4 regions of the Motilimonas thetidivivens genome follow, and region 3 is predicted to be linked to each of the others. Evidence: predicted binding sites of a transcription regulator. Region 3 holds the regulator's gene; each other region holds the start of a gene.
The links. Region 3 encodes FNR, which switches genes on or off when oxygen is low (the NO sensors DNR and NnrR bind a similar motif). Its sites were predicted from a motif close to TTGATCTAGATCAA; they were not measured.

Region 1 (8,214 bases), on a different contig from region 3:
GGGCGAGGTTTGCAAATATAAACTTTGCCCTACCGCCGCACCTGGGCCTATGTATTGACTGATAAATGGAAACAGATTTATATCCGTAATACTGGCCTGACTCATGGCGGGAGTATCCACTTCTAATACCCCACGCTGTTCAAAGAAAGACCTGATTTTATTAATAATCTCAGCCCGTTGCTTAAGCGCTTGAAGAGATGCTGTCGGGAACCAATTCATCCAAAAATTTCTCCCTTACAATTAAGCGTCATGGTCATGGTCATGGTCATGGTCATGGTCATGGTCATGGTCATGGTCATCAAGTGTCACACCAAAACGCGCAAACAAGGCCGCACTAGGCTCAGATTCATCTTCGCCGCTAGCCAAATAATATAAATGTTCCCATGTCAGGGCGTAAGCTAAAGCAAGTCTTTGTAAACGTTTACGTTTCAAATTTCGCTCTGGTAATACTGCCGCCCCTGCAAATTGCTGCAACTGCTCGATAATATTGACAAATTTCATCACAGCATGGGACTTTGGAGGGTTTAAACCCGCTTGGTTAAAGGCAACTAACGCGCGCCAAAAACGAGGATCGGTTTCGGGATCCTGATACCGCTCTGCTTGGCAAATATCGTGGTAGAATGAACCACTGTTGCCGCCTTGTCGGGTGATATATTGCGCTAATTGTTCGGCCAGAAAAGCTTGACCATATTGCGTGATCAGCGCCTGAGATAAAGGAGCCTCGGATTGCGCTAATTGCTGAAAAAATGTCTGCCATTGCTGAGCCACGGCTTATCTCCCTGTAAATTATTCACTAAATGGTATTCTATAATCGTTGCTGCAAAGCGTGCTTGAGAGCGTCAACCTTACTGCCCTGCGCGAGTGCTCGCGTTAACCTTGTTCGTTCGTGTTGAATTTTAACATGCGCTTGTTGTAATTGCGTTGTCAGAGAAAGATCTCCCTGACTAAATCGGCGCCATGCCCACATTTTCGCCGTATTAGCTTGCAAGGTCCGCTGGTAGCTTTGACTATATGCGATACCTTGTTGCTCTAGTGCTTGTTTTATCGCTTGACTCATAGCCACATCAAACTTCACATTCTGTGTGGCATGCTGCTGATACAAAGACAGAATTGTACTTAGATCTGAATGCTTTTTCGCTCGCACCAGCCGCTGCATCAAAGCTTGTTTTTGCGGCTTACGAAGCTCATCTTGCTCTTTATCTGGATGTAATTGATGCGCCAACCGCTTGTATAGTTTTTGCATTGTTTTATCACGTAAGATAGGCGCAGCCAAATCTTGCCAATGCTCAACGCTCACCCCATTTGCGCTTTGCTGCCCCGTCTTTGTTGCTTGGCGAGCAAGCTCAAGCCAGTCAGTTAATGTATCGGGTGAGGCAATCAAACTAAGCAGCTCTTGAGTGGTGATGTCACAATCATGCTCAAGCAATATAGTTAACGCTTTGCGTAGTTGGCTTAAAGTGGCATGGCTGGGAATGATATCTTGCTTTGCCACCACAAGCATTTGCTCAACAAGAGCGTAAATAAGATCCCGTATCGGCTGCATATCAGCAAGTCCATGTTCCCCCAAGGCTTGGGCATCCTTGATTATCCAATTCACGAGTTGCTGGCGCTCCAAGTCCTCAAGCTGACCTGAAGAAATGTACGCTAACCACTGTTGTAACTGCTGTAACTTTAGGCTTATCAGCTCTAACTCAGCTGAGCCAAGGGCTGACATATAAGCCTGATGATAAGCTGTGGCTTGCTGCTCTAATGCTTGCTGATGTTGACCTAACTGCGATACCTGCTGCAATAAAAGCTGCGCTTCAACATCACTAAAGTGTAATCGGTTTATTTGGCTCGAGGAGGGGGACTTGGCAGACTCAAACATAATGACATGTTAACTTTTTTGGCATCGCAGTGCGTCTATGTTAGCTAACTATGCTTGTTGACACCATGCTACTCGCCATCTTTTTCAACTTGGGCTTGTTAAAGATGATGTTGCTTTTTGCCGACGCTGGCTTTTATTTTGGTACATAGCATTATCAGCTATTTTAAGCAGCTCAATAAACGAGTCAGCTTGCTCAGGATACATGGCCATGCCAATACTCGCGCCCGTGCTCAGCGGTTTATCATGCCAAGTTATGGGCTCAGACAAGGTTGCACTAATTTGCTGTACTTTCTTTTCCGCTTCTTTGCTGCTAGCCAGTAAGTCTAGCCAAACCACAAATTCATCCCCCCCTAGCCGGCCAACTAGATCCGACTCTCTGACTAGAGTTCTTAACCTTTCGGCGATGGTATTGAGCACAAAATCCCCCGCATCATGGCCATAGTTGTCGTTAATATCTTTGAAATAATCCAAATCAATAAACAACAATGCACCATGGCTATGCGTTCGCTTACTTCGCATCATGGCAATGGATACCTGATTAGAAAAAGCTCTGCGGTTAAATAATCCCGTTAATTCATCATGCTCGGCCAAATATTGTAATTTAATATGTTGCGCGCGTAATTGGCTAGTTTGCTGCTCGACTTCATACTGCAACAAGTCTCGTTTGATGGTGGTTTTTTGCAGGGAATCTTTCATTTGATTAAAGAATTCCGCTAACTGAGTAAACTCGTCACGCGGTCCAGGCCGTAGTCGACTGGTAAGCTCTCCTTTAGCAACATCTCGCATACCATATTGCAGCATGGTAAATCCTACTCGAAAACGCCTCAACGTAGCATAAGCAAACAGAGCGAGTACCACCGCGATCAACAGCAACAACACACCGATAAAATACAGCATATTTAGCGAAACGCGCTGCGCATCTTCGATAGCTCTATGGTGCAAACGGTATAAATCTTCGGTTATCCCTTGGATAGTCATATTAAGCCGAGCTTGCAACATCGAATAGTGCTCTTTATCGGCTTGTGGATCTGAAATATGGACAGGCTCATTAAGCTGCATATTGAGTAGCGCCCCCATCGTGGCATTCATACGCTTTAAATTTGCCATCTCAGGCAAACTCGAAGTCGATAAAGCAGAGGAGTGCTCAAGTAATTCGCTTAATCCCACTTGCGTTTGCTGCGCTTGAACTAAAGCCAGCTCATCTTGGTATTGATGAAAATGCCATAAATGGCTACGCAATAGATCCAAATTCAACTGAATTTTCATAATATGGGATAACTCAACATTGGCATGAGCTTGATGCGAATGAAGGCGAAAGAGGGAAATAATCATGACAAAGATAAGTCCAACCGAAAGTAGGGTCAGAATCAATAAGCGTCGAGAGATAACCAAATTCACTGCGGCCCCGCGATAGCTGAGACTGGATCAGATAATTGCCAAACTAGCATACTGCGAAAGTCAGGAATCTCTTGCGACTCAACTAAGCCTTGATCCATCGCCCAGCGCGCCTGAGTTTGTAAATTAGACAGCAAAGCATTCCCCAAGGATAAACGAAATAAATAGTCTGACCACGACCAACTCAGTTGTTCAAAAGGCACATTTAAATGCTCACTCACCAAGGCTTGGCTACGTTTGGGATAAGATGTAAGCATAAGATTGGCTTGTTCAATAGCCCCTAACAACGCGGCCAAAACCGCTTGGTTTGGCATGTTGGGCTGCTGCGCAATTAAATTAAATGACAGATTGTATACCCCATCACTTTGCAGCTGTCGTACTTGTTCTGGTCGAGTGATATTCAATTCGTAGCCCAAAGGTTCCCATCCCGAAATAGCGTTAACCTCTTGCTTAATCAAAGCGTCAACCAATTGATTTTGAGAATAAAACCCCCTATCTACCCGCGCGATCTCAAGGCCATTTAAAATCAACAAGCTGTCTAAAAAAAACTCACTGGCACTGCCTTTGATCACCCCGACTTTTTTACCCAGCAGATCATCCACACTATTGATACCATTACCTTTAAGAGTCAATAACTTAACATCGTTACTTGATTCAACGAAGGAAGTGAGCAACCTAAGCTCCGGATGGCGAAAACTTTGAAACATAAACACCGTTTCCGAGGCCGTAGCGAGATCAACCTTATATTCCAATAACATATCAACGCAATGAACGCCTCCTCGGCAAGGTACCAACTCAACATTGAGTCCTTTTGCCTTAAACATCCCTTTACTTTGAGCGATGAAAAAAGCAGAAGACAAAGGTGTTTGCGATACGGCGATGCGAATAACAGGTACAACCGCAGGTGTTTCGGTAGTGGCAGTCCCCCCCCAAAAGGGACGAGTGAAGATCACAACGAGCACCACTCCTACACATGCCATCGCGGTTTTGATCATTAAGCTTCATCCCTGCCTTCTCTCTAACTAGTTAAAGTGTAGCTAGGAATCACGAAATTAGATGAATTTCTGTGCAATCAAGCACGCTGATTTAAACGCTAAATAGATAACCAGATCACACCCCTTACTCACACCTTGGGCAGTGTCCTTTATTGAAATTAAAGTAGGCTAATATTGTGTAACTGAAAAGGAAGTTTAATTGCTTGTTTTAACGAGTAATTAAATTAATCAAATTGTCTTATTTCAGCCCCTGTTTTTGATCAAGATCATGCCTTTTACAGGGGAAGAGAGGATCATCAGTCATAACAGCAAAAACACTCCTTAGGAGGTAATTAGTGGAAATAATCAAAACGGATGTAGCCATCATAGGCGCAGGTGGAGGTGGTCTTCGTGCAGCCATTGCCGTCGCTGAGAGCGACCCTAGCTTAGAGATAGCGCTAATATCAAAAGTCTATCCCATGCGCAGCCATACTGTTGCGGCGGAAGGTGGCGCAGCGGGCGTAGTGCAAGATCACGATTCGTTAGACAACCACTTCAACGACACCGTATCAGGTGGCGACTGGCTTTGTGACCAAGATACGGTGCAATACTTTGTCGAAAATGCAACTCGCCAGCTAACCCAACTTGAACATTGGGGCTGCCCTTGGAGCCGCCGTGAAGATGGTAAGGTTAATGTTCGCGCATTTGGTGGGATGAAGATCGAGCGCACTTGGTTTGCCGCCGACAAATCCGGCTTTCATATGCTACATACCCTGTTTCAAACATCGATTAAATACCCCTCTATTAAGCGTTTCGATGAGCACTTCTGTTTAGACTTACTGGTCTTTGATGGCAAAGTTCAAGGCGCCGTGTTACTCGATATTGCCGAAGGTATTACCCGTGTCATTCAGGCAAAAAGTGTTATCGTTGCCACCGGTGGTGCTGGCCGAGTTTATACCTATAACACCAATGGCGGCATTGTCACCGGTGATGGCATGAGTATGTGTTATCGCCACGGTGTGCCGCTGCGTGATATGGAGTTTGTCCAGTACCATCCGACCGGACTTCCCGGCTCGGGCATTTTAATGACCGAAGGTTGTCGCGGCGAAGGCGGTATCTTGGTTAATAAAGATGGCTATCGCTACCTGCAAGATTATGGTTTAGGCCCAGAGATCCCGGTTGGTCAAACCAAGAATAAATACATGGAACTAGGCCCTCGCGATAGACTCAGTCAATGTTTCTGGCAAGAACAACAAAAAGGCCGCGTCATTAGCAGCAAACGGGGTGATGTGGTACATCTCGACTTGCGCCATCTTGGTGAAGCCAAAATCAATGAGCGTTTACCTTTTATTCGTGAACTTGCAAAAGCTTATGTTGGTGTCGATCCTGTGCACGAACCCATCCCCGTGCGCCCAACAGTACATTACACCATGGGCGGCATAGAAACCGACGCCCTCACCGCCACGCGTCTGGCCGGCCTTTATGCCGTTGGTGAATGTGCTTCCAGTGGCCTACATGGCGCCAACCGGTTAGGCTCTAACTCCCTGACCGAGCTGGTTGTGTTTGGTGAAGTTGCCGGTCAACAAGCGGCTAAATTTGCGAAAGAAAACAAACATGTTGCGATAGCAAAAGTTCGTGATGCCGCCAATGAAGTCATAGATAAAGCCCATACCTTACTGCACAGTGAAGGCACAGAAAGTATCGCCAGCATTCGCAAAGAAATGGGCGATTGCATGGAGGCAGGCGTAGGCATATATCGCACCCAAGCTTCGATGCAGCAAGCCATAGACAAATTAGCCGAACTAAAACAGCGCTACAAGAAGGTAAAAATCAACGACAAATCCAGTGTGTTTAACACCGAGTTTTTATACGCAGTTGAACTAGGCTATCTCCTTGATACCGCCGAAGCCATGGCTCATAGCGCTATTTTACGTAAAGAATCGCGTGGCTCGCACCAACGCATCGATGGCTATGAAAAGCGTGACGATGAAAATTATCTCGCTCATTCACTGGCATTTTATAACCCAGATGCCGCACCAACCATAGATTACAAATCCGTGGTAATAACTAAGAGCCAACCTGCTGAGCGCGTTTATGGCGCGGCCTCAGAAGCGCAAGAGAAAGCTAAATCTACGGAGGAAAAACATGACTGAATCTAGCATAGAGATCGACATCCTTCGCTATCGCCCTGAACAAGACAATGCGCCGTTTATACAAACCTATCGCATTCCTTATGATGAAGAAATGTCGATGCTGGAAGCCTTACAATATATTAAGGATGAGGTTGACGGCACCTTAAGCTTTCGTTGGTCTTGTCGCATGGCCATTTGTGGTAGCTGTGGCATGATGATAGACGGGGTGCCCAAACTCGGTTGTAAGGCTTTTTTGCGTGATTACTACCCCAATAAAATCAAGCTAGAGCCTCTAGCTAACTTCCCCATTGAGCGAGATTTAGTGGTGGTGATGGATGATTTTATTGCCAAGTTAGAGAGCATCAAACCCTATATTATTCCCGCCGAGGAAAAGTCACTCGAGCAAGGCGAATACATTCAAACACCAGAGCAAATGGCGAAATACAAGCAGTTTTCCATGTGTATTAACTGTGGCCTGTGTTACGCCGCTTGCCCTCAATACGCCTTGAATACGGACTTTACCGGCCCCGCTGCATTGGCATTATTAGCCCGCTATAACCGCGACTCTCGTGATGCAGGCAGCGCCGAGCGTATGGCAATCGTCAACGCCGAGGAAGGGGTGTGGGGTTGTACCTTTGTTGGTTATTGCTCCAAGGTCTGTCCAAAAGGAGTAGATCCTGCAGCCGCCATTCAATTGTTTAAAGTCGAAAGTGCCAAAGATTACTTAATTGGCATGTTTAAACCCGAATAGGAGCCCATCATGCAACCAAGTTCAAGTAAACGTAAACCCTACCAACGGGAGCTGCCCGTCGATTGGTGGCTCAAACATGCGTTTTATACCAAGTACATGATCCGTGAAGGCACCAGTATCGCCATTACTATTTACAGCTGTATTCTTGCTTGGGGGCTACTGCGCCTTTCCCAAGGAGAGCAAGCTTGGCAAGGCTGGCTTGAAGCTCTGCAGCACCCTATTGCCATCATTTTCCATCTTATTGCACTTGCATTGGCCTTATACCACACCATCACTTGGTTTGATTTAGCGCCAAAGGCTGCGGATATTTGGTTAAATGGCAAAAAGTTAGAAGATAAAGTCATCGTGATCGCTCACTATGTTGGCTTAGCAGTAGCCACTGCGGCTGCACTTATCATCATTACTTACTAGGGGGCGCTATGAGTCATCAATCTACACAGCAACCAAAACGCTCTCACGAGCCCGTTTTTTGGGGATTATTTGGTGCTGGCGGCATGCTTACCGCATTTTTAACTCCGGTTATGATCCTCATTACTGGGATCCTTGTTCCACTGGGTGTCATCGACAGTGAAGCGCTTAGCTATGAGAGAATGCACGCCTTTGCGACCTCTTGGTATGGCGCAGCGATTTTACTGGTGTTGATTGCCCTGCCGCTTTGGCATACCTTGCACCGAATTTTTCATGGCTTGCATGATATTGGTGTTCATCGGGGGCGTGACTGGCAACAAGTTATTTGTTACGGCGCAGCCTTTGCTGTGAGTGTATTTTGCTTCACCTTGTTGGTGCAAATGTTTTAGTTGCTAAGAACACGTCAGCACTGTTAAAGCAGTGCTGACGTGTTTAGAGTTAGCCTATGGCCAAATACAGAGGAAGTTTTGATTAATAATAATTAACCTGTTGATGCTGTTTTTTTACCGGAAAAATTAAGCAAGTTCCTATTCAAGGTGTATGCTTTTGAGAGAACCCATAGCGCAGTTGCGAATTTATGACTCATTCTCAAAAAAACGTCTTGCAGTTTTTATCAACTAATGTGAACCATACTGCAAAGGACGGCCAAGTAAGCAGCTCACCAAACAAGTTGGCTCAGCGATTACA
Region 2 (8,214 bases), on a different contig from region 3:
AGTACCTTGCCCGTTAACTTACCTTCAACGATTTCTAACGTGTTAGCAAACACCTGATCAAAACCTAACTGATCTTTTAGCGCTTGGGCAAAATAAGTAAAGCCACCCGAAGCAATGCACACCTTCCATCCCGCTTGTTTTAGTCCAGCCAATAAATCCTTTAGGCCAGGCATTAACGGCATATCAGCAATCACTTGATTCAAAATGCCTTCATCAGCACCTTCAAGTAACGCAACACGACTGCGTAGGCTTTCGTTAAAGTCTAACTTACCATGCATGGCTTGCGCTGTTACCGCAGAAACTTGTTCACCAACGCCATACAAACGGGCAATTTCATCAATACATTCGATTTGGATTGTGGTTGAATCCATGTCCATCAACACAAGCCCAGGCTTATCTAAGGTTGGAATATGTTCAACCAGCGCAAAATCGAGCTGTGCACTAGCACAAAATGATTGTACCAAGGCCTTAGTATCGTCGGTGTCGTTACTCAAAGCTAAGCGAATAACGCAGGTATTGCATTGGAATCGTGGCGAATAGGCATAAACTTGGTCAATGCCATTTTGCATTAAAAGGTTAACCAACTGTGTTAACAATGGCGACGTTAAATTTTCGCCCATTAACACAAGTTGCTTACTCGCTGAAGCTAACTCACCTTTAACCGCGTTGATTTCTTTAGCTTGAAATAACACCCCATCAAATGAACCTACTTGTTCAACCAACAGTGCCTTCCATTGGTTTAGGCTCTCTGGCAACTGAGTCACTTTGACTTCATGTAACTTTTGCACAATACTTCCCTGATTTTCAATTTTTAAAATTGCGCTCAAGATAGCTATTGCGTTTTCGCATTGCAAGCCCAAATCTGAGTCTATTTTTTGGTCTGGAGACTTGATACATGACACTCACAGCAAAATCATCCCGGATATTTATTTGGCGAGCAATGCAACTACTTGTTGCGATAGGGTTAATTGGCTACCTTGCATATTTAACAACAAATCTACAATTACTGGCTGATAAAAATCGCATAGAGCAAACCCAGCGCTTTGGTTATACCTTAACCAATCGCGCCGCCAATGATGCAGCTCGTTATTTACAAAACGATGAACAAGAAGAGTTGGCTCGCTTAGTTAGCGAGCTAGCCAAAGATCCGTTAGTTCGGGATGTAACGATTTATGATGCATTTGGCATGATGTTGCATCAAACGGACAATGCAATGCCCCTGGATCTGGTATTAGGCATTACACCTAAAACGACTTCAGCAGATGCCAGAGAAATCGCCCAAAACCGTATTCCCTATATTGCAGAGCTGTTTCAAGAGTCAACCAAAATTGGTTACTTACGCGTGACCTTAGAGCAAGGCAAAATATTAGCTGAAATGAATCACTTTCAACAAAAAGCCAATGAACTGCTCAAAACCATGCTTTTTGTTGCCTTACTTATCGGTTTTTTACTTACCCGCTCGCTGTCGAAAAAGCGCCAATGGTGGCAGCAACTTATGTACAAAGCTAAGTTGCAAAATGAACAAGCATAAGATTAAGTAAGCGCCATTAGCATAACAGGCAAATATTGAAAGCTGAATTGCAATGAGATTTGCTGGATTAATGGCTCCCTCATCATCCTAATGAGGGAGCCTAACTATTTACTCACATTGAAATGAGCTTGTAGTCCCGATTAAAGACCCAAACGTTTTGCCAACGATTTATATTGGTCAGCAACCGAACGACCAAACAGTGGATCATCTTGTGGATCGTGATGCCAATTTTGCTCTAGTTGACGCCAATCATCCGCCGTTAAGCTGGCTTTAATCGCTGGAAGAATTTCACTTTCTTCATAGTTTAAATGGGCTTTCTGTAAACTCACAAACTGCCCAAGCTTCTCGATGATTTCATCGCGTGACACGATAGCATCGAGCAAAATGCTATCTATCATCTCTTTAAGTTCACTACTGATTTGCTCAAGGTTATGATGCTCTTGTGCCAAACGGTTAGCAACACTGTCGTCCACCACTCGGTATTTTAAATAATACTCGTAAATACTGTCTTCCAGTGGGTGATGAAACTTACCTGAATATGTTTGTAAATAATTAACAATGTCTCGAACCAACCGATAATCGACACCTTCCTCTAATTTGATTCTAGCTAGCTTGTCGGTTAAAACATTAAGCAATTTGGCAATATTTTTATGATCGTTATGAATGATACTTAACACGGCTGCTTCCTTATCCTTGTCTTTAAGTGCACACTCTAACAAGGCCAAAAATGAAATAAATTGATATAGAGCATTACAACTGTTTGTTACCTAACAATTACAATTAACCTTTTGATATTAGTTGGCAATCTGGTTTTAGCCAAGGTATAACCTAGAACAAATCAGATCAAATTTGTGGCTGCCAATTAATTTCTTCTTTACCTAAGCTCGCTAAGATTTGGTTGGTTTTAGAAAAATGTCGGCATCCCAAAAACCCCCGATGGGCCGACAAAGGGGATGGATGTGGCGCGGTGAGGACATGATGACGCTGACTATCTACCATGGCTCCTTTTTTCTGAGCATGGGCGCCCCAAAGTAGAAAAACAACACCATCACAATGTTGATTCACCTGCTCTATTACCTTATCGGTAAACGTTTCCCAACCACATTTCGCGTGGCTATGCGCTTTACCCGCCTCAACCGTCAAAACCGTATTGAGCAACAACACGCCTTGTTCCGCCCAGCTTTGTAAAAAACCATGGTCAGGAGTAACAAAACCCGGGATATCGGTTTGCAGTTCTTTGTATATATTGACCAAAGAAGGAGGGACTTTCACACCGGGGCGAACAGAAAAACACAGCCCATGAGCTTGATTAGGACCATGATAGGGATCTTGCCCCAAGATAACGACTTTCACATCAGCCAATTCAGTTAGCTTAAATGCATTAAAAACCTCATTCTGCGCAGGATAAATCACTTTTCCCTGCCCGCGTTCCCCTTGAACATATGAAAGAATATTCTGAAAGTAAGCCTGTTGTTTTTCTACACCTATTACATCGGTCCATGTCCTAGCCGTTGTCATCCTACACCTCAATTGCAGTTCACCTTGCTGTAACAAAGTAATTGATCCATATATTTACTCAATATCAGCTTACCACCCCTGATGTAACGAAAGAAAGAAAACAAAATAATGTTGTAAAATTACGAAACTTTATTACAAAACATAGGTCTATCTCCATTTGCAGATTGTGGGAATAGAAAACAGCTAAAATTAGAATTACATTGATTTAGATCAATAAATTAATTGAATAAATACCCCTTTAGAGGTAGCAAATTGATTTACATCAATGGATTCACTGCCTATAATGGTTCACAGATTAACCAAGAGACGAAAGTTTTTAAATTTCATTTATGTACTTTTGTTTCAATATTTTTACTGCAAATGGAGCTAGATTATGACTGTTGGTGTGCAAATTACTAAAGCTGAAAACGCCTCTCTACTAAACTCTTTCTGGTTACTTGATGAAGCCAAGCAAGAAGCGCGCTGTCTATGTGTTAAAGACAATGCATATCAAGAAGACCAAGTGGTTTCACTAAACGAGCTAGGCGACATTGAGTATAAAGAGGTCCCTGTACAAGTAGCGCCGCTACAAGAAGGTGGTCAGCACTTAAACGTAAACGTACTTAAGCGTGAAACATTAGAAGACGCGATTGCTCATCCAGAGAAATACCCACAATTGACTATCCGTGTTTCTGGCTACGCTGTACGTTTCAACTCGCTAACACCAGAACAACAACGCGACGTTATCACGCGTACTTTTACTGAAAGCTTATAATCGAAACGCCAATTGATCTGTGATTAATTGGTTAGCGATGCAGAAATCTAAGGGCGCTCAAGCGCCCTTTTTTATTACACCGATACAGTTCTGTATTTCTAAACTAGGCCTCGCAACATCAGAGTTATAAGACAACGCGACGTTATCAGTGATGCTTTTACTGAAAGCTTGTAATCGAAACGCCAATTGAACTGAGATTAATTGGTTAGTGATGCAGAAATCTAAGGGCGCTCAAGCGCCCTTTTTTATTACACCGATACAGTTCTGTATTTCTAAACTAGGCCTCGCAACATCAGAAATATAAGACAACGCGACGTTACCAGTGATGCTTTTACTGAAAGCTTGTAATCGAATAGCCAATTGATTGATGATTGACCTGTAATTAATAGGTAATCGGTTGGTAAGTAATTGGTGATGCAGAGAAAACTAAGGGCGCCCGAGCGCCCTTTTTTATACCTATTTGGATTGATGTTTTTTTCTAATTAGCCCTTCTTGAATACTCGAAGCCACTAATAGGCCATCACGGTTATATATTTTTCCGCGCACTAAACCTGTGCCGCCGGCCGCAACAGGACTGTCAATTTCATACAGTAACCACTCATCAAACCGAAATTCATGATGAAACCACATTGAGTGATCTATGGTCACAACCTGCATATGCGGTGCTAAAAATGACTCACCATGAGGATAAAGTGCCGTAGGCAAAAAGTTAAAATCCGACGCATAAGCCAATAAATATTGATGCACACGAAGATCGTCTGGCATGGCACCGCTGGCTTTCATCCACACTGCACGCTTGGGCTCAGCAATAGCAGGGTTAAGCGGGTTAACCATTTCTACTGGCCGCATTTCAATCGGTCGATCGCAAATAAATTTCTCGCGAATATGCTCAGGTAACATATCACGATGCTGCAGTGCGTAATCTTGCTCTGATTCTAATTCTTCCGGTGGTGGAACATCTGGCATCGTATCTTGATGTTCAAACCCAACTTCAGGCACCTTAAAGGAAGCCGTCATGTAAAAAATCGCTTTACCGTTTTGAATCGCCTTAATACGGCGAGTGGAAATGGATCCACCATCACGAATGGCTTCAACATCATATACGATAGGTTGACTGACATCGCCTGCGAGTAAAAAGTAACAATGCAGTGAATGAGCTTTACGAGTTTCTTCTACCGTCTCTTTTGCAGCAGATAATGCTTGCCCCATCACTTGACCACCAAACACAGCACCAAAGCCAAGATCTTGACTTTGACCGCGATACAAGGTGTTTTCTATTCGTTCAAGTTGCAGTTGCGAGAGTAAATCAGTTAATACTTTACTCATAATTTGCCCTACTTAATGAAAATCCGCCCATCATAGTCATAAATACAAATGATTCCGAGGCTAAGATCAAAAAAGGGGCAAAAACCTGATGACTGAACCACTAGGGTAGCCTTGGTTTGCCCCTTTGCTCACCGCATAACCCATGTATTATGCGCAAAGCTTGTTACTAGGGTCTGTTGATCTTTTGAGCTGGTTTTTGCAGCGATTTGTTGGGTATTTATACAAAACGTTCGTTGTGGCCAGCACCTTTGTGGCATAGTGAACTACGCGAAAAGGCGCTAACGCAGTAGAAATGACCAACAAACGCAGTCCTACGGATTCGGCTAAAAGCGTTTTGCCCGTCGTTGAGCAGTATTTACTTAGAATGCTAAGCTACACACTGCTCGCCTTGCTCAAAACGCTTTTAGACAGGGTGTCCCCTCTCGAACAAAAATCAACCACCAAAGATCAACTGACCCTAGTTGTTTATAAGCAACTCACGTAATTGTGCAAAGTCAGCAGGAAGCTGTTTTGATAACAGTTCGAGATCGGCGCGATCAGCCAACTCTTTTGGCAAACCAATATCTTTGCCTAAGATTGACTCCACACTTTCCTTAAACTTAGCAGGGTGAGCTGTACACAAGAAAATACCTGTTTCACCCTCAGCGAGCTGTTTGGTTAGCTGATCATAGGCGATTGCGCCATGTGGTTCGCACAAATAACCCAGCTCATCAAGCTGCTTCAATGCAACTTCTGTCTCGGCATCCGTTAGCATCCCCTTGCCAAGCTCAGAAAGTTGCTTACCTTTAACTTTAAATAGCTCTTCAATACGAGGCCAGTTGTTAGGCTGACTCACGTCCATTGCATTAGATAAAGTGGCAACGGTTTTCTTCGGTGCCCAGTTGCCATCCGCTAAATAGCGCGGCACGGTATCGTTTTCGTTAGTGGCAGCAATAAAACGTTTGATAGGTAAACCTAGCGCTTGCGCCAATAGACCTGCCGTTAAGTTACCAAAGTTACCACTTGGAACCGACACAACCACGTCATCGCGCTTGTCAGCAGGTAGCTGAGCGAACGCTTCAAAGTAATAACAAATTTGCGCTAATAAACGGCTGATGTTAATTGAGTTTGCCGAGTTTAGACCGATCGCTTGTTTTAGCTCTTGGTCATCAAATGCCGCTTTTACCATGGCTTGACAAGCGTCAAAGTCATCTTCAATCGCGACCGTGGTAATGTTGCCACCTAAGGTACAAAATAATTTTTCTTGCAGCGGGCTGATCTTGCCTTTTGGATACAAGATAACCACTTTAATATTCTCTAAGCCATAGAAAGCATGAGCGACCGCGGCACCGGTATCACCCGATGTAGCCGTCAGGATCGTAATCGGCTGGTCGCCACCAAACTTGGCTAAACACTGGGCCATAAAACGACCGCCAAAATCTTTAAACGCCAAAGTTGGACCATGGAATAATTCAAGCGCATAAACATTGTCAGTCACTTGCTTAATCGGCGCACCGAATTGAAATGCCTTGCTAACCATGTCATTAACATCTTGCTCGCTCAGCTCGTCACCAATTAAGTGATGCAAAATTGCACTGCTTCGAGTCACTAGATCTTGGTTGAGTAACGCGTTAACGTCAGCTAGGGGCTCAATGGTATCAGGAAAAAATAAACCTTGGTTTTTACCTAAACCTTGTTTAACAGCTTGTTGAAAGCTCACCTGCTCACTGTGTTCTTTGATATTGTATAAGTTCATAACTGCGTTCCTACAACTCTTGCACCTTCTTCATCGAGGTGACAAATATGACAAAATCCGTCTTCATTTTGAATGAAGTTCTGCTCTAACCAGCCTTTTAAACGCTGGGCTTGTTCTTTTTCTTTCATGACCACAAATACGGTTGGGCCTGAGCCCGAAATTCCCGTGGCTAATGCACCGCTTTGGCTGGCGTACTTTCTAACTTCTTTAAAGCCTGGGATCAACTGCTGACGGTAAGGCTCGGCAATAACGTCTTTTAACATCCCCGCAGCCAATTCTGGCTGATTGGTGTAACTGGCGTGAACAAATCCCGCCAAATGACGGCCATAAGCTAACACATCACTGCGACGATATTGCGCAGGAAGAATAGCTCTTGCAGCAGAAGTTGAAACCGTAATACCAGGATAAGCAACCACCCAATACCACTCTTTAAAACTTGGAATAGCTTGGCTGATTAACTCACCTTGCTCGAGCATTAATTGCATGCCACCTAAATAACAAGGCGCAACGTTATCGTAATGCACACTGCCGCTGATTTCACCTTCAAGCTTGCCCATTAACGCCAGCATTTCCATTTTGGCTAATGGGTATTCATGAAACGCGTTTAATGCTTCCAGCGCGGCAACAATAGAGCTTGCACTTGAGCCTAAGCCACTGCCCACGGGCAAATTTTTCTCAAGCTCCATGGCCACGTTTTGACATTGAATGCCTTTGTCAGCCAGCGCAGCTTTAAAGCTTAAGTAACATTGATAAACAATATTGCTCTTACCGTCTGCCGGTAATTTATGTGAAAAACGACCACTGCAGGTAAGACTGTAATCTTCACTGCCTGATTCGATAAAAACGCGATCGCCCAGCAAGCTGCCATCAATTGGCGCTAGCGCGCCGCCGAGCACATCAAAACCAACGCTTACGTTTGCCGTAGAAGCCGGTGCGTATGCAACTAAACCCATGAACCTACTCTCCCCAATAATTGTCCAACAACAGGTATAAAGATCATACTTCCTGCTTCCAATTTAATGTTCTTAACACGTCTGCAAACACACCTGCAGCGGTTACCTCGGTGCCCGCACCGTAGCCGCGTAATACCATCGGGATAGGTTGATAGTATTGGCTGTAAAGTGCGAGGGCATTTTCCCCATCTTTTACTTTGTTTAGTGGGTCTGATTCGTCACATGCGATGATAGCCACGCGACATTTACCATCTTCAATGGTACCCGCATAACGCAGTACTTGGCCCTTATCGGCCGCGTCTTTAGCTCGTTTAGCAAAATACTCGTCGGCTTGCGGTAAACGTGCCATAAATTCTTCAATTGAACCGCTATCATCAAAACCTGGTGGTAGTGCCGC
Region 3 (8,214 bases):
TTATTATTTTTATTAATTTTATTATATGCTCCTTGGGCAAGTGCCATTGAGACAAAATTTTCCTATAGTGATTTTTATAAACGATTAGCGGTAGTAAAAAAGGAAGGTTTGACTAGGGTGACACCAGCATTTTATTTGTTGGATCAAAATGCTCAGCAGCCATGTCAACTCGCTAAGGCTGTGCTGGAAACAGCAAACCGCCAAGTCGCAATCACACAAACCCCCTCGGGTGAACTTCTTGTACCTTACGATGTAAAGCTAAAACAAGAAAAGGCGGAACTCGTGTTAGTGTTTGCACATGAACAAACAGATTGCGCTATGTCGTTACAAACCAAGCTGTTGGTGCCAATTAGTGGTATTCAAGATGTCGATGGTTTGAGTAAAATCGCCGATGAATTAGAAAAGCTGATGTTAGGTCAAGCTGGCTTTTGGGGTAAGTTATTTTTACCTGACTTTAATGGTATTAGTCTCACCTTGGCTGGTGATTTCGCAACTGATCAACAGGCTGTTTTCAGTATTGCTAATACCGACTTTGCAGTAGAGCAGGGACATGTTTACTTATCAAAGCAATGGTTAGCGGAGCATCAAGGTAAAGCGGTGCAACTGGCTGATTCGGTAATCGATATAAAGCCTTGGTTGGTGCAATAATTCACTTTTTGACTGATGGCACTTGCCATCAGTCATGTTAGCTTAAGCTTAAAAATCAAGTGAGCTCTATAATTTGCAGCTCTGGCTCATCAGCCATTTGTTGCCCAGATGAAGTGGACGGAAAGTCTGGTTTGTCAAAGGCAATGTCTCCGCCATCAATCACACCGCTGTGTTGATCCACTGATTTAAAATCAAATAGTTCATGATCCATCAAATGTGAAGGCACAACATTTTGGATGCTGCGGAACATGCTTTCAATTCGGCCTGGATAGCGTTTTTCCCAACCTTGCAGCATTTCTTTGATCATTTTGCGTTGTAAGTTTTCTTGGCTGCCACACAGGTTACAAGGAATGATCGGGAATTCTTTTATCTGGGCGTATTTCTCCAGATCAGCTTCCTTACAATAAGCAAGAGGGCGAATAACCACGTGTTTACCATCATCACTGACTAGTTTAGGTGGCATAGACTTTAGTTTTCCGCCATGAAACATATTTAGCAATAAGGTCTCGAGAATATCATCACGATGGTGGCCTAAAGCAATTTTTGTTGCGCCAAGACGTGTCGCCGTTGAATACAAAATACCACGGCGCAGACGAGAGCATAGTGAACAGGTTGTTTTTCCTGCTGGGATCTTGTCCATCACTATGGAGTAGGTATCTTCTTCGACAATTTCAAAGTCCACGCCAATTTGGGTTAAGTATTGGGGTAAAACATGCTCGGGGAAGCCAGGCTGTTTTTGGTCAAGGTTAACCGCAACAATATCAAACTGGATAGGTGCATGGGCTTTCAAGTGCATCAGAATATCAAGTAGGGCATAACTGTCTTTACCGCCACTTAAGCAAACCATTACCTTGTCGCCTTCTTCAATCATATTAAAGTCGGCAATGGCTTTACCTGTTTCACGACGTAAACGTTTATGCAATTTATTCTGGTTGTATTGTGCTTTGGCCTCAGCCGTCGGTGTACCCATAGTTCTATCCACAGCAAAAAAAGTCTGCGTATTATAGCGTCAAGAATGTTCCAAGCAAGTAAGGCGGTGGGAGTGCGGCCAATTGCTTGGCCGCAATAATGCTTATTGTTGTAAGGGAGAAATGTAATCTATCGGTTTCAATGCAAGTAGGTCGCAATCCAGACTGTCAATCAAATGCTCGGCGGTATTGCCGATGAGTGCAGCGCTGATACCGGTTCGACCAACCGTACCAAGCACAACCAGCTCTGCATCAAGCTCTTTTGCGACTTGTGGTATTACGTCTTCCGCTAAGCCTTCAACCACGTGCTGCCGCTCTGCTGGAATCCCATGCTTGTTGCCATGTTCGGTAAGCATATCGACATGGCGTTTTTGTACTGCATCACTGTATTCAATAGGGTTAAAGTCGGGAAGCTCTAAGGCAATATTCACTGGTGTACTGGGGAAGGCATTGATCAAACTGACATTAGCATTGATCATTTTAGCCATGTCGAGGGCTTCATGGGTGATCTTATCGTTTAACGCCATGTGTTCATCATCTTCGGCTGTCGCATGAATAGCAGCCAAAATAGTGCCGTTTTCAGGCCAATCATGATTTTTAACCAACAACAATGGCTCCGGACATTTACGTAATAAATGCCAATCGGTGGGAGTGAAAATAACGGATTGAAGCTTAGGATGATGATGGGTGCCTTTGACGACGAGATCATGGCCAAAGTCTAAGGTTTCTTGAATAATGCTCTCAAATGGACGGTTATGCCAGAGCACTTTGGTATCAATAAACAAACCTTGGCTTCGATATGGGGCAGCCAGCTCTTCAAGCCATGCCGTCTGTTGTTGTATCACGCTGGCGCGCATTGCTTCACGCTCTTCAAGCGAAAGCATGGTGGTCATTTCAAAAGAAAAGTCATAGACAGAAAGAAACAGCTTTAATTTGGCATGCTCTTCGCGTTGACATATGTAGGCGGCGCGAGAAAGGGCCGTTTGTTCTTCTTTGGTAGGATCAATGACGACTAAGATGTTGCGATATTTAACCATACACCCCTCCGGGTTACTGATAATATTCCACGTTCCTAGTCTTAATTTAGCTCAAAATGATGTGATATTGCGCGATGGTGATCAATTATTTTATTTTTCAATTGATTAATTCCACCGCGCTGGTAGTTATTCGGCTTTAGTCGCGCCAGCAACTTCAGCTAATTGTTGATGATCGATAATGGTAATGTATTTACCTTTAACGGCGATCATTTCACTTTTTTGGAACCGACCGAGTAAACGACTGATGGTTTCTACGGTAAGGCCTAAGTAGTTACCGATATCGCCTCGAGTCATCGACAAACGAAACTCACGAGGTGAGAATCCACGTTCAGAGAAGCGTTGTGACAGGCTATAAATAAAGGCGCCTAAACGTTCTTCCGCATTTTTCTTAGACAATAATAAAATCATTTCTTGGTCGCCAACGATCTCATTACTCATCATGCGCATGATTTGCTGACGCAGCTTAGGCATCTTGCCCGATAAATCATCCAAGGTATCGTATGGGATTTCACAAATCATCGAGGTTTCGAGGGCCTGCGCGAAACTTGGATGACGGCCGGTGTTGATGGCATCAAAACCAACAAGATCGCCAGCTAGATGAAAACCGGTAATTTGTTCGTCGCCCTGTTCGGTAATGGTATAGGACTTAACGGTACCAGAACGAATGGCATACAATGCTCGCATATCTTCGCCAGCTTTATACAGCTCTTCACCCTTTTGAATTGGCTTTTTTCGCTCTATGATGTTGTCGAGCTGATCAAGCTCAGTTTCATTAAGGCTAACAGGAATACAAAGTTGGCTGATACTGCAATCTTGACAGTGTATTTCACAGCCACCTGACTGGATGCGTCTGGTATTTTTATTCTCGGACTTCATACTTACCCGAAATCTCCACTTGATATATATCAATATTGTAACATTTATTGCCTGAGTTTAAATAGCAGAATAACCGCAGAAGGTGAATTGAAAGCCAAAAAGTGATAACGCCTTAAAAATGCGAAAATAAACTTGCTTTAGCAATGAAATTAAGTCGAGTCAGAGTGAGAAAGGCTAGTTATATGTCTATTAAAAATAGATTTATAATTAATAAATCAGTTGTTTAATTGCGATGTAGCCAGTGTGAATGGCATAGAGTGCCAATAATGCACTGCCGCTATATCTAAACCAGTTAGATTGGATGACTCGCCCAATTGAATGGCTGAGTAAACCAATGGTGGCCATGGCGGGCAGGGTGCCTAAGGCAAATCCAGCCATGATTAACCCCCCATTTACGGCACTGCCGCTCACTGCAGCCCAAGAAAGGCTTGAATAGACCAAACCACACGGTAGCCAGCCCCATACCATGCCAAGAGGTAAAGCATAAAACGGATGCTTGAGGGGTAAAAAAAACTGCGCGATGGGCTGGATCCTGCGCCAAATATGTTGACCCGCTTTTTCGATGCTTTGCAAACCCAACCACAGGCGACTGATATATAGGGCTAATAGCAACATCATGATAGCGGCCAGCAAGCGAAGTAAGATGAGTGCTTGTTTTACATCAAATAGCTGACTGAGTGCCGCTGCTCCCCCTGCAATCAAAGCTCCAGCGAAAACATAGCTCAAGCAACGTCCTAGATTATAGAGCAGCAAGGTTAGCCACTGTTGAGACTTGCCGGCCTTGGGGTCGACAGAGAAGGTCATGGCACTGGCAACGCCACCGCACATACCTAAGCAATGACCTGCGCCTAGTAGACCAATGAAGAAAGCAGCATAGAAATCCGTCATTTGGGCGTATTAGGCTTATCGCAATGAACTTCTGATGCTGAGTTGGCTTGATTGCGAGCCTGCGAGTCATCTTCATCAAACAATATGTTAACGCCTTCGCGATCTAAATCTTCAAATTGATCGGAGCGTACTGCCCAAAAAAACAGACCAATCGCTATGGCTACAAACAAGATAGCGATAGGTATTAGCATGAAAATTATGCTCATTTCTTTAACAACCTCAATGAGTTGGTTACTACCACAACCGAGCTTAATGACATCCCCAGTGCGGCCATATAGGGAGGCACATGACCGGTGGCAGCCAAGGGTAGAATAAACAAATTATAACCCAAGGAAATGGCTAAGTTTTGCCTAATTACATCGCGTGTCTGTCTAGCAAGATGACGCGCCTTCGCCAATTTGCGTAACGAATCACCAATCAAAATCACGTCGGCTGAGTTCTTTGCCACATCGGTGCCGCTGCCGATGGCGACCGACACATGAGCTTGAGATAAAACGGGTGCATCGTTAATACCGTCACCGACCATTAAGGTAATACTACCTTCATGCTGGAATTGTTGCACCGCTTCGCGCTTTTGCTCAGGTGTAACGCCAGAAATTACGGTTTTGATGCCTAATTGGTCAGCAACGATTTGCGCTTGAGCCGAGCCATCCCCGGTCAACATTGCGGTATTAACCCCTTGTTGTTTAAAGTGGCTAAATGTTGCTTTGGCATCTTCCCGTAGTTCATCGGTGAGTTCAAACGCAGCCACCAATTCGTCATTGATAGTCATGACAATCAAGAGTAAGCGCGATTCAACTGGCACAGAAACGCCGCAATAGTCAGGATTACCTAACCGTACAGTTTGCCCTTGGAATTGGCCATATAAGCCTTCTCCAGGAACATTAGTGACCTGATCGACCTTAATATTTGCTTGCTTGTAGGGCGCAAATGCGCGGCTAATGGGATGTTCAGAGTGTTGCTCTAATGCGGCTGCCAGTGCGAGGGACTGAGCTTTATTTTGTGCTGAAAAAACATGAGTATTAGCGACCGAAAATTTGCCCTGAGTTAAGGTTCCTGTTTTATCAAACACAAACAAGTTGGCTTTCGCCAAGGTTTCCAAAACGTGGTTTTTTCGGATTAAAATCCCTAGTTTATTGAGTGTTGCCGTGGAGCAGGTCAGCGCCGTTGGGGTCGCTAAACTCAGAGCACAGGGGCAGGTTGCTACCAATACCGATAAGGTGACCCAAAATGCATGCTCGGGCGCAACATAAAGCCAAGCGGTGTAAGTAATGGCCGAAAAAATGAGTAGCGCACCGACAAAATAACGCGAGACATGATCTGCTACAACCTGAATTCGGGGTTTTTCGGCTTGAGCCAGATCTTGCATTCGGATGATATCGGCAATTAAGGTCGCTTGACCCGTCTGTTTGACGATCATCGTAATTGGGCTTTCAAGATTGATTGTTCCGGCGTAAACAGGCTCATCCAAAGCTTTAATAACGGGCATATGCTCGCCTGTTAACATCGACTCTTCAATGGAGGATTTACCATTGACGATAATGCCATCGGCTGGGATGGTTTCACCTGGTTTTACTAGCACGAGTTGTTCTTCGCGCAGTAGTTTAGCCGGTATATGCTCAACCGAATCGCCTACTTTTAGCCAAGCCATTTTGGGCATTAATTTTGCTAAATTGTTGCCGCTCTCGGATGCTTTACGCCTTGCTCTTAACTCGAGCATGCGTCCGATAAGCAAAAAGAAAGTGAACATGGAGATGGATTCAAAAAAGACTTCACCGGTACCCGTGATGGTGGCATAGGTAGATGCAATATAAGCGCCTAATAAAGCAATGGAGACTGGGATGTCCATGCCCAAGGTGCGGTTTCGAATGTTGCGAAGGGCGTTAAAATAAAAAGGCTGTGCGCTGTAAAGCAATACAGGCGTTGCCAAAATCATACTTACCCAGCGGAAATATTGACGAAACTCCTCTTCCATACCGGTGAAGAGATCCGCATACAAGGCGACTGCAAACATCATTACTTGCATGGTGGCAATACCTGCCAGCCCCACACGTTTCATGTAACTGCGTACTTGTTCGCGATATTGTTTTTCTTGCTCGTCAGCTTGAAAGGGAAGGGCGCGATAGCCCACTTGAGCAATGGCCTTTAAAATATCACTGAGTTTTATTTGCTCGGGATCCCAGCGAATAATTGCACGGTGCAAGGTGGTATTCACATTGATAAACGCCAGTCCAGGCAACACCCGCAATTGACGTTCAATCAACCAAGCGCAAGCTGCACAGGTGATGCCATCAATGGACACCATAACCTCTTGCAGCGATTTATTGTGCTGTACAAAATCATTTTGAATTTCTTCGAGATCATACAAATTAAGGGAATTTAGCTCAGCGGGCACCAGTCCTTCAACTTTTTGTGCAGGCTCGGTACGGTGGGTGTAATAAGAGGCTAACCCGCTATCAATAATGGTTTGTGCCACGGCTTCACAGCCGGGGCAACACATACGTTTGTTTTCACCATTAAAGGTAATAGAAAATTGGCTATTGGGCGGGATGGGCTCGCCACAATGAAAGCAGCCAGAAAAACTATTGTTTGCCATCGAGTATCACCTGCGTGATAGGGAAGGTTACATTTTCTTGTACGCGCCAACTGGCATCAAAAGGCTCAACTCTAACTGCCCATTTTCCTTCGATCTGGCTTGGGAAAGTAAATCGATAGTTCCCAGAAGCATCAGCCGAGAGCATGGTTGTAAAGTCGCGGCCAGATAAGGTGGCATGGTAAAAACTGATTTTAAGGGCTTTATTTGCCGGAACATCACCACTTGCAATGGCGACGGTGCCGTTATCACCATCCATATTTAATGAGACGGTAATGCCTAAATTAAGGGCATTATTTAATTTTGATAGGTCGGCATTTATGGCCTTACCTGTCTTGTAATAATCTTCGGCAACGAGGTCGACTTTATTGTCATGAGCAATCATAACGGTGCTGATACCAGCAATCACAGCCGCCATAGGTAAGAGGATAATGAGCCAAACCGAGCTTTGTTGATACCATTTATTTTTCACTGCATTACTCCTTAATGTGAACCTGCGAATTGTAACAAAAAGGCAAAAAAAAACCCCGAAAATTCGGGGTTTTGAGTAAGAATTAATATTTATTATTGTGGGTTAGACAGCGAGTAAACATAAGCTGCGATAATATGAACTTTATCTTCACCCAAAATGTCTTTCCAAGCAGGCATCACACCGTTACGACCGTGAAGTAAGGTATCTTCAACCGCTTTACGTGATCCACCGTATAACCAAATGTTATCAGTTAGGTTAGGTGCGCCAAGTGCTTGCATACCCGTACCATCGGCGCCATGACAGCCCATACAGGTACCAAACATTTCTTTACCTTTTTGCGCTTCTACCGCGTTTACTTTACGGCCGCTTAAGCTAAGTACATAAGAAACGATGTTTTGCAGACCTTCGCCTTCAAGTTGCTCAGGTGTTAATAAACCACCCACTGGCATCATACCTTTACGACCTTCCATTAAGGTAGTCTTGATGATGTCGCCAGTGCCGCCATATAACCAATCGTTATCGGTTAGGTTAGGGAAGCCAGTTGAGCCTTTGGCGTCTGAGCCATGACACTGAGCACAGTTTTGTAAGAACAGACGTTGACCTACTTTTACAGCTTCTGGGTTTTGCGCTACTTGCTCAACGGCAATGTACTGGCCTTGCTCATTATGGGTCAGTGCTTTAAACACTTCACCATAAAGCTCATTTGCCTTGTTCACTTCACGTTGATACTGC
Region 4 (8,214 bases), 370 kb from region 3:
CGCGCGTTAACCCGGGAGCAGATCCAGCTTGCGGTATCGCTCTGACTTTTTCACCCACAACATCGACGGTTGAAAAGCCATCTGAAACAGTTGTATTACTTGCAAACTCATCTGAACTTGTTTTATTGGGATTAGCAGCACATGCGGTCAAGGCAAGTAGGCTAATTAAAACTAAACTTTGGCTTTTGGATTTGATCATAGTTCATCCATAAATACTGAAAAGCGGGGTGACATTATAACACTAAATTAAGTGATAAAAACAAAAACGCCGGCAAAAGCCGGCGTTAGAGTTTTATCTAATATACGATATCTTAGAAACCGTATTCTAGACCAACACGTACAACAGTACCTTTAGTAGAGCTACCGTCTAGGTCACGTTGTGCAACACGTAGGTAAGGTACGAAACCGTTAACTACGTACATAACTTGACCAGAAAGTACATTGTCATCGCTGTCTTTTACTTTAGCGCCATCTAGCTTGTATTCTTCGTTAGCTGCGTAACCAACTTTAAAGCCTAGAGAACCAGCCCAGTATTGACCAATGATAGAGTAAGAACCTTGCTTACCTTTTAGGCCTGATGCTGCATGGTTATCGTTCTCACCGTACTTGTATGCACCAGCTAGACCAAAACCTGCAGGAAGAGCAGCTTCAAAACCTACGATGTAGCCAAATGTATCAGCATCTTTCACACCGCGGAAATCTTTAGCACTTTCAACACCACCGTGTAGAGTAACCATGTCAGCGATTGTGTAATGAGCTGATGCACCGCCGTAGTAAGAATCAGGAGTTGCATCGCCGCTTGGGCTACCATCACGACCAGCTGCTAGAGAGAAAGTTAGGCCACCTAGAGATGGAGAATCGTAACGTACTGTGTTTGATTGACGATCGTAGTTGAAAGAAACATCACCGCCCCAGTCAAATACACGACCTAGACCTGGGTTAGAGTAAGGCCAGTCAACGATTTCGTACATAGGAGTTAGCATACGACCGAAACGAACTTTACCCCAATCGCCTTTAAGACCAACGAAAGTATCACGAGCGCCTAGTGTACCACCCTGCCAGCTATCTACGTAACCACCTTCGATTTGCATGAAAGCTTCTAGGTTAGGAACCATTTCTTTACCAGCACGGAAACCGATACGAGATTCGTTTTCTAGAACGATACCAACTTTTTTACCGTCTTTTAGGTTAGCTTTACCGTAGTCAACAGCAGAGATAGCTGCTACACCGTAAACTTCTACACTAAAATCGTTGTTTTGACCGATTTCGTAAGCACTTGCGCTCATTGCTGCAGTTGAAAGTGCAGCTGCTACTAGCGTCTTTTTAAACATGTGTCTCTCCTTGAAATAGACTCAGCGTTTTTTTGCTTTTTGCCTTAACTTAGTTAGTTAAGGCTTAGCTTTTTATATATGCAGTTTAAACTGCTAAAATTTTTGCGACCTCTGATAATCCGTCTATCAGTGTCTACAAGACTCATACTACCTTCGCATTGCAAATTATCAATCTAATTTACTAAACAACGTAAAGAAAACAGAGTTTGATCACAAAAATAAATTGAACTTTTTTGAAATATCTTTAATAACAATGAGTTGCAATAACAAGAGTAACGCTAGGAAGTGAATTTTGCTGTAGAGATATAAATAAAGCTAAATATGATGGGGTTAACTGCACCTAGCTCATTTGACTTAACTATATAAAAAACATAGCTTTATCTGAAACAAACTGTATCTGAACCTATGCTGAACATAATAAGCAGTTTGACAAGGTTTTAACCGCTTTGAATTATAACTTGATATCTAAAGCAAGCAACTTTTCAGCGCGAATTATGTTTGACAGTTTGAGTTAGCTCGAAGTTTTGTTTAATTATTATGCGGCTTCAACAATAAAAAGGAACAACATGCGCCCTATTATCCTTATTACCGGTTGCTCTAGCGGCATTGGCTATTATTGCGCCAAGCAATTAGTCAGCGCTGGCTATCAGGTTTTTGCTACTGCAAGAAGGCCTGACGATCTAACTAGGTTAGCCTCGCTAGGCTGTCAGCCAATCCACATGGAAATGACAGATGAGCAATCCATCGAACAAGGGTTCCAGCAAGTATTAGCGGCCACTGGTGGCCGCATTGATATTTTGTTTAACAATGCCGCCTACGGCCAACCCGGAGCCGTCGAAGACTTACCTACCGCCGCCCTACGCCAACAATTTGAAACCAATTTATTTGGTTGGCACACCCTAACCCGAGCGGCAATTACCGTGATGCGTAAACAAGGCCATGGTAAAATCATTCAAAACAGCTCTGTATTAGGTTTAGTTGCCATGCCTTATCGCGGTGCTTATATAGCCAGTAAATTTGCCCTTGAAGGTCTAACCGACACCCTGCGCTTAGAGCTAAAAGGCACCAATATACAGGTCAGCCTGATTGAACCTGGCCCCATTACCAGCCAATTTAGAGCCAATGCCTTAGCAGCATTTAAACAGCATATTAATATCGACAGCAGCGCCCATGCGCCAATCTACCAAAAAACGCTCAATCGCCTTGGCGCCAGTAAAGGGGAAAACAGATTTACCTTAGGCCCGGAGGCGGTTTACCAAGCGTTACAAAAGATCATTAACAACAAACGGCCAAAAGCCCGCTATTACGTCACCACCCCAACCACCGTATTAGCAATTCTTAAGCGCATACTACCCAATCGTTGGTTAGATTATCTGCTAAGCAAAAGCGCCTAAATTAACGGATAACATTTACCAAAGGACAACACATTGAAATTACGACAAGCTTGCTTTTATATCTTAGCATTTTGTATGGCTATCATTAGCGCGTTGAGCCATGCTAAATCACACCCCGCTTTTTGGACCTTAACAAAACAAGGCCATGCTCCACTAACCGTCCTCGGCTCGGTTCATTTTGGTACCGATAGTCTCTACCCTTTACCAGCTACCCTAACTAAAGCATTCTTAAGCGCCTCAACCTTAGTGGTTGAAGTAGATACTCTTAATATGCCGGCTAATGAATTACAGGCAACAACCACACTGATCAATTTACCCAATAAGCAAAAGCTTGCTGACGTGATGCCCATTGAGCAATATCGTGATCTCAAAGCCACCTTAAAAGAGTTAAACCTTAATATACCTAGGGTAAAATCCATGCAGCCTTGGTTTGTGATCATGACGGCAATGCAACTTAAGCTGGATAAAATGGGCTATCAAGCCAATTTAGGTATCGATGTGCACTTTCTAAAGCTGGCTAAGCAACAAGCCAAACCTATCATGCAGCTTGAAAACATTCAGAAGCAACTCTGGTACCTATCTCAAATTGGCCAAAACCAACCTAACTTTATCGCCACTAGCCTAAATGAGCTGCGCGATTTAGGCCAATGGGCGCCGGGCATATTAAGTCACTGGGCAAATGGCGAGTTAGAAACGCTGCAAAAATTGCTGATGCCAGATCAAACCGCTAACCCTGAGGAAAATATTTTTAACCAAATAATGCAAGAGCGAAATCAAGACTGGCAGCAGCAACTACTAAAATTACCCGCCGAACAAAATGCCTTTGTGGTAGTTGGCGCCTTACACCTTACTGGTAGCAATAACCTGATTGAACTGCTCGAGCAAGCAGGTTATCAGGCCGAGCGACACCAATATTAATCATAATTAGTAATCTGAGCTTTAGATAAACTACAGCGAATGAATAAATAGCAAAGCAGTGGCTTGCGCCTATAACGCCACTGCGAATCGCTTGTTTGATCAGGATCATCACATCAAGATGCAAAGCTTTTTACACTTTGTTTACTTCGTACAATTACAGCAGGTAAAACAAATGGAACTTTGGATGGATCTACTTTTTGGTAACCCAGTTGGCCTAGCGTCTATGGCAGTGATAGGAACAACCATAGGTTTATGTACCTTTTATGCTATCTACTTCATCGTAAAAGTACGCAATGCTAAGCCACCCGTTGAAGGTCATTAATATGACGGGTTGGCAATTAGGTTGAACTAGTACATTTCTAGTTCAGCCTAATTTCATTTCGCTTTATTTTGATTAATTTATTGAAGTCACACCCAAATAGGCCTTATTCAGGGCAAGCTAGACGGTTTAGATAGCACAACTGCTGATAATCCCCATCAATCACCACCTTAGAAATAGAGCCGTAATCAAGCTTAATTTTAATGCTTTGACCGACAGGACATGCTAACAAATTGGCGATAATAGAACGGATAACGCCAGCATGCGTAACCAATACAAGGCGGGTATCAGCGTGCTGTGCTAGCAATTGCTGCCAAGCCTTAACCACCCGTAAATCAAAGTGCTTTAAATTATCCCCGTTTGGCATAGTGAAATGTAGCAAATCACGCTGCCATGCTTCTATTTGAGCTTGACCTATCTGTTGCCAACTTGTGCCTTCCCACTCACCAAAGTTAAACTCTAACCAAGCAGGGTCTTGCACAGGCGTAAGTTCACAATGTTCCGCTATTTGCTGCGCTAAGCGTCGACAACGCTTAGCTGGGCTAGTAATGATGTGCTGACATTTTTGCCGATGCAAGTAAGCAGCAATTGCGTTTGCCTCATCATTAAAGCGCTCGCTGACATCCACATCGAGACGACCATAACAGATGCCACTGGCGATATTGGGCTTGGTGTGGCGAACTAAATAGCATTCCAACATGTTGCCCCTAACACCAAATAAACCACCGCTTCACTGATTTGTTGGCTGGCTCCCAAGCAATCTCCGGTGATACCTCCCAGTACCTTATGAAACCAGCGATGAAGTAAATACGTTAAAACAACTATCACCAGCACTAAAGCAATCACTTGTTCAATTTCAACAAATAACAAAGGGAAAGCGGCAAAGCTCGCTGCAATCACCAATTCTACTCGACTTAATTTAAGCTCAGTGACGCCAATTTTACTCTTGGCCTGCTCACGCACGTAAGGCAATGAACTCATCAGCACCAAAGGAACAAAACGGCTTAAACTATGGCCAAGCCATAAACCGAGCAATAACTGAGGTAATAACAACAAAGATTGATATTTGAGTAGCAAAAGTAAACAGAGTCCAACACTGGCATAGGTACCAACGCGAGAGTCTTTCATTATGGTCAAAATGGCTTGCTGGCCATAACCCCCACCAAAACCGTCGCAAGTATCGGCAAAGCCATCTTCATGAAAGGCGCCGGTCAGCCAAATCGTGGCGATCATCGATAACAAAATCGCCACGGGTAACTGAAAAACTTGCAAACTAGCCACACAAACCAGAGCGGCAAAGCCTGCAACTAGCCAACCAATTAAGGGGAAAAAGACATTACCTCGAATAAGATCATGGCTATCAAAAGCCATGTTGTTAGGCCAAGGAATACGTGTATAAAAGGTGACAGCGTGGATCAGGCGTCGCCAATATGGATTAACCCACGCACCAAGGCCTTTTGTGCTAGACATTATCCACGCCAGCAGATTCAAACGAGGCCATTTCATTAATAAAATAAACCGCAGACGCGATAAGCGGGTATGCCACCGCAATCCCTGAGCCTTCTCCCAAACGCATATCCAAATCTAATAGCGCATCAACACCCATGGCCTTGAGCATTTTCTTATGGCCCTGCTCTTTAGACTTATGACAAAAAACAGCGTATTGCAAAAAGTTGGCTTCCATTTTACTGGCCACCAGCGCCGAACTGGATGCAATAAAACCATCAACTAAGACCACCATCTTAAGCTCAGCCGCTTTAAGCATTGCGCCACACATCATCGCGATTTCAAACCCGCCCAATTCAGCCAGCACATCTTGAGGTGCTAGCTTCTTACCTTTCAAACGCTTAAGGGCGCGGTTGATCACCTTGGTTTTTTGATCAACACCCGCTTTGTTCAATCCCGTGCCTGCGCCTGTGCAATCTTCTGCAGGCAATTTTAATAACTTAGCCATCAACGCAGCAGCCGAGGTGGTGTTGCCTATGCCCATTTCGCCAAAGCCGATAATATTAGCGCCGCGCTGATGACGGTCGGCGACCAACTCAGCACCTTTTAATAAGGCCTGTTCACATTGCGCAGAGCTCATGGCTGGCTCATTAACAAAGTTGCACGTGCCGCGGGCAATAGAGGCATTAATCAGCGCATTATCTTCCGGTAAATCACCGTTCACACCCGCATTCACCACGCGAAACTCAATACCGTGTTGACGGCAAAAACAGTTGATTGCCGCGCCCCCTTGAATAAAGTTGAGCACCATTTGCTGAGTAACATTTTGCGGAAATAAGCTCACGCCCTCTGCCACCACGCCATGGTCAGCGGCAAACACCAACATTTGCGGCTTGCTTAACTCTGGGGTCAAGGTTTGTTGAATACGACAAAGCTGAAACGCTAAGGTTTCTAACTTACCAAGGCTACCTTGAGGTTTAGTCTTATGATCTAAACAATGTTGGATGGACGAATCCAATTGAGGGTCAAGCGCAGATATAGTGAACATAGCGATACTGTTTCAAAAAAACGTTGAATATATCTCACTCGAGAACAAAAATCAGTGAAAATGAAACTAAAAATGACAAACAAACAGGTAAAAACTTGATTTATAATGGTTTTACATACCTTTTTAATGCCGTTTTTGGGATTTAATTCACTATAAAATGGGACTAAATAGATAAAACACGTTTTCCAAAAACCGTTTGCCCGCTGGTCGCTGGCGCCACTGATGTAAGTTTAACTTTTGCGATCCCAACATATACTGCAATTGCAGATTTAATACTTTGCCTGCAAAGTCCGCGTCATCAACCAACATAGTGACTTCAAAATTCAGCCAAAAGCTGCGTCTATCTAAATTCACCGTCCCGACCAAGGCAACACACTCATCCACTACAATGCTTTTTGTGTGTAATAACCCGTGTTCAAATTTGTATATCTCAACACCGGCGCTCAGTAATTCATCATAAAACGCACTCGCAGCATATTTAACCATGAGCGAATCATTCTGTGCTGGCAACACAATTTTCACTTTCACCCCACGGTGAGCAGCCGCTTGCAATGCCTTGTGTAAACTGTCATCGGGTACGAAATATGGCGTGGTTAACACCAAGCTATGCTTAGCTTGATAAACCGTGGTTAGCAGTATTTGATGAATACAATCGCCCCCAGGGAAAGGCCCTGATGGGATCAACTGAACCCTATCACCGCAGCCCCCATGATGCGTATCTTCAGCTTTCAAATCAGAGAGTAATCGCTCGCCAGTTTCGAGCTCCCAATCCCAACAAAGTAACGAATTGATCAGCGCGACAGCAGGGCCTTGAATTCGCACCATCACATCTACCCACTCACCGACACCGGCATCTTGTTTAAAAAAGCGCGGGTCAACCACATTCATGCTGCCAGTATAGGCAATCTCTTGATCGATACAAACCAGCTTACGGTGCATGCGTAAATCTTGACGCTGAAAGAACATACGTAATGGACCGCTTTTTAACACTTCCACAAGTTCAATACCTGCGGCGCGCATTTCATCGGGCACTTCAGAATCGAAAAAATCCTTACTCCCAACCGAATCAAGTAACACACGGCATTTCACACCGCGCTGCGCAGCGGCGCACAAGGCATCGGCGAGTTGGTCGGCCAAACCGCCTAAGTGCCAAATATAAAACTCCAGCATACAAGAATGTTTGGCATGATTAACCTTGTCGATCAGCTCTAATAAGATGGCATCTGCGCTGTCTAATAGGGTGAGATGATTACCCGAAATACTGGGCATCCCCAGCAGTCCCTCGATTAAATCATGCATAGGTTGGGCAGTTTCACTAACCTGTAAGGCACCAGCGGATTGTTTTTCACAGAAGAGTTCAATCGTTTGTTTCAAAGGGCGATACATTGCAGCGGCGCGCTGTGCCCGCTTTTTGCCTAGATTTAATTCACCAAACAAAAAGTAGCAAGCAACACCAGCAAAAGGAAGGGCATAGATAATTGATAGCCAAGAAAGAGAAATACCAATTTCACGGCGCTTCATCACAACACGAAGCGAAACAGATATGATGATAAAGCCATGTAATAGCACCGCACCCCAAGCAAGAATATCTCGCCAAGAAGCGCCCAGCCAATGAGTAATAGCCTCTAGCACCTAACTCCCCTTCAATAAGATGACAACCGAAGATTAATCATACTCTTATACCCAACCAACTTGAAGATGTATGTTTCAGCGCATCTCTAGGTTGATTGAGTATTGAGAGAGTTGGGTTGACTCTTT

Region 1: frdA (fumarate reductase (quinol) flavoprotein subunit) is a predicted target of FNR. The motif match lies at 4,514-4,527, and genes of this name have one in related genera.
Region 2: grcA (autonomous glycyl radical cofactor GrcA) is a predicted target of FNR. The motif match lies at 3,250-3,263, and genes of this name have one in related genera.
Region 4: ACK8OT_RS00130 (DUF3149 domain-containing protein) is a predicted target of FNR. The motif match lies at 3,739-3,752, and genes of this name have one in related genera.

The regions. Positions count from the first base shown of each region.
Region 1 covers NZ_JBKFDK010000011.1:46,870-55,083, forward strand. Annotated here, with positions in the region: gene epmA (elongation factor P--(R)-beta-lysine ligase) at 1-219, opposite strand, end outside; gene ACK8OT_RS10065 (hypothetical protein) at 241-768, opposite strand; gene ACK8OT_RS10070 (hypothetical protein) at 806-1,867, opposite strand; gene ACK8OT_RS10075 (diguanylate cyclase domain-containing protein) at 1,952-3,265, opposite strand; gene ACK8OT_RS10080 (ABC transporter substrate-binding protein) at 3,262-4,257, opposite strand; gene frdA (fumarate reductase (quinol) flavoprotein subunit) at 4,593-6,389, shown strand; gene ACK8OT_RS10090 (succinate dehydrogenase/fumarate reductase iron-sulfur subunit) at 6,382-7,119, shown strand; gene ACK8OT_RS10095 (fumarate reductase subunit C) at 7,129-7,530, shown strand; gene frdD (fumarate reductase subunit FrdD) at 7,539-7,916, shown strand; gene ACK8OT_RS10105 (GAF domain-containing protein) at 8,105-8,214, shown strand, end outside.
Region 2 covers NZ_JBKFDK010000013.1:107,677-115,890, reverse strand. Annotated here, with positions in the region: gene serB (phosphoserine phosphatase SerB) at 1-788, opposite strand, end outside; gene ACK8OT_RS11580 (AhpA/YtjB family protein) at 941-1,531, shown strand; gene ACK8OT_RS11575 (hemerythrin domain-containing protein) at 1,672-2,208, opposite strand; gene ung (uracil-DNA glycosylase) at 2,375-3,049, opposite strand; gene grcA (autonomous glycyl radical cofactor GrcA) at 3,423-3,803, shown strand; gene tesB (acyl-CoA thioesterase II) at 4,260-5,129, opposite strand; gene thrC (threonine synthase) at 5,587-6,864, opposite strand; gene thrB (homoserine kinase) at 6,861-7,817, opposite strand; gene thrA (bifunctional aspartate kinase/homoserine dehydrogenase I) at 7,861-8,214, opposite strand, start outside.
Region 3 covers NZ_JBKFDK010000001.1:395,901-404,114, forward strand. Annotated here, with positions in the region: gene ACK8OT_RS01975 (DUF2987 domain-containing protein) at 1-648, shown strand, start outside; gene ttcA (tRNA 2-thiocytidine(32) synthetase TtcA) at 704-1,618, opposite strand; gene uspE (universal stress protein UspE) at 1,721-2,653, opposite strand; gene fnr (fumarate/nitrate reduction transcriptional regulator Fnr) at 2,780-3,529, opposite strand; gene ACK8OT_RS01995 (sulfite exporter TauE/SafE family protein) at 3,737-4,417, opposite strand; gene ccoS (cbb3-type cytochrome oxidase assembly protein CcoS) at 4,414-4,623, opposite strand; gene ACK8OT_RS02005 (heavy metal translocating P-type ATPase) at 4,620-7,013, opposite strand; gene ACK8OT_RS02010 (FixH family protein) at 7,000-7,482, opposite strand; gene ccoP (cytochrome-c oxidase, cbb3-type subunit III) at 7,575-8,214, opposite strand, start outside.
Region 4 covers NZ_JBKFDK010000001.1:23,939-32,152, reverse strand. Annotated here, with positions in the region: gene ACK8OT_RS00150 (DUF2057 family protein) at 1-199, opposite strand, end outside; gene ACK8OT_RS00145 (porin) at 312-1,331, opposite strand; gene ACK8OT_RS00140 (SDR family oxidoreductase) at 1,898-2,725, shown strand; gene ACK8OT_RS00135 (TraB/GumN family protein) at 2,759-3,643, shown strand; gene ACK8OT_RS00130 (DUF3149 domain-containing protein) at 3,762-3,965, shown strand; gene cobC (alpha-ribazole phosphatase) at 4,069-4,662, opposite strand; gene cobS (adenosylcobinamide-GDP ribazoletransferase) at 4,644-5,432, opposite strand; gene cobT (nicotinate-nucleotide--dimethylbenzimidazole phosphoribosyltransferase) at 5,425-6,456, opposite strand; gene cls (cardiolipin synthase) at 6,607-8,088, opposite strand; gene ACK8OT_RS00105 (putative bifunctional diguanylate cyclase/phosphodiesterase) at 8,213-8,214, opposite strand, start outside.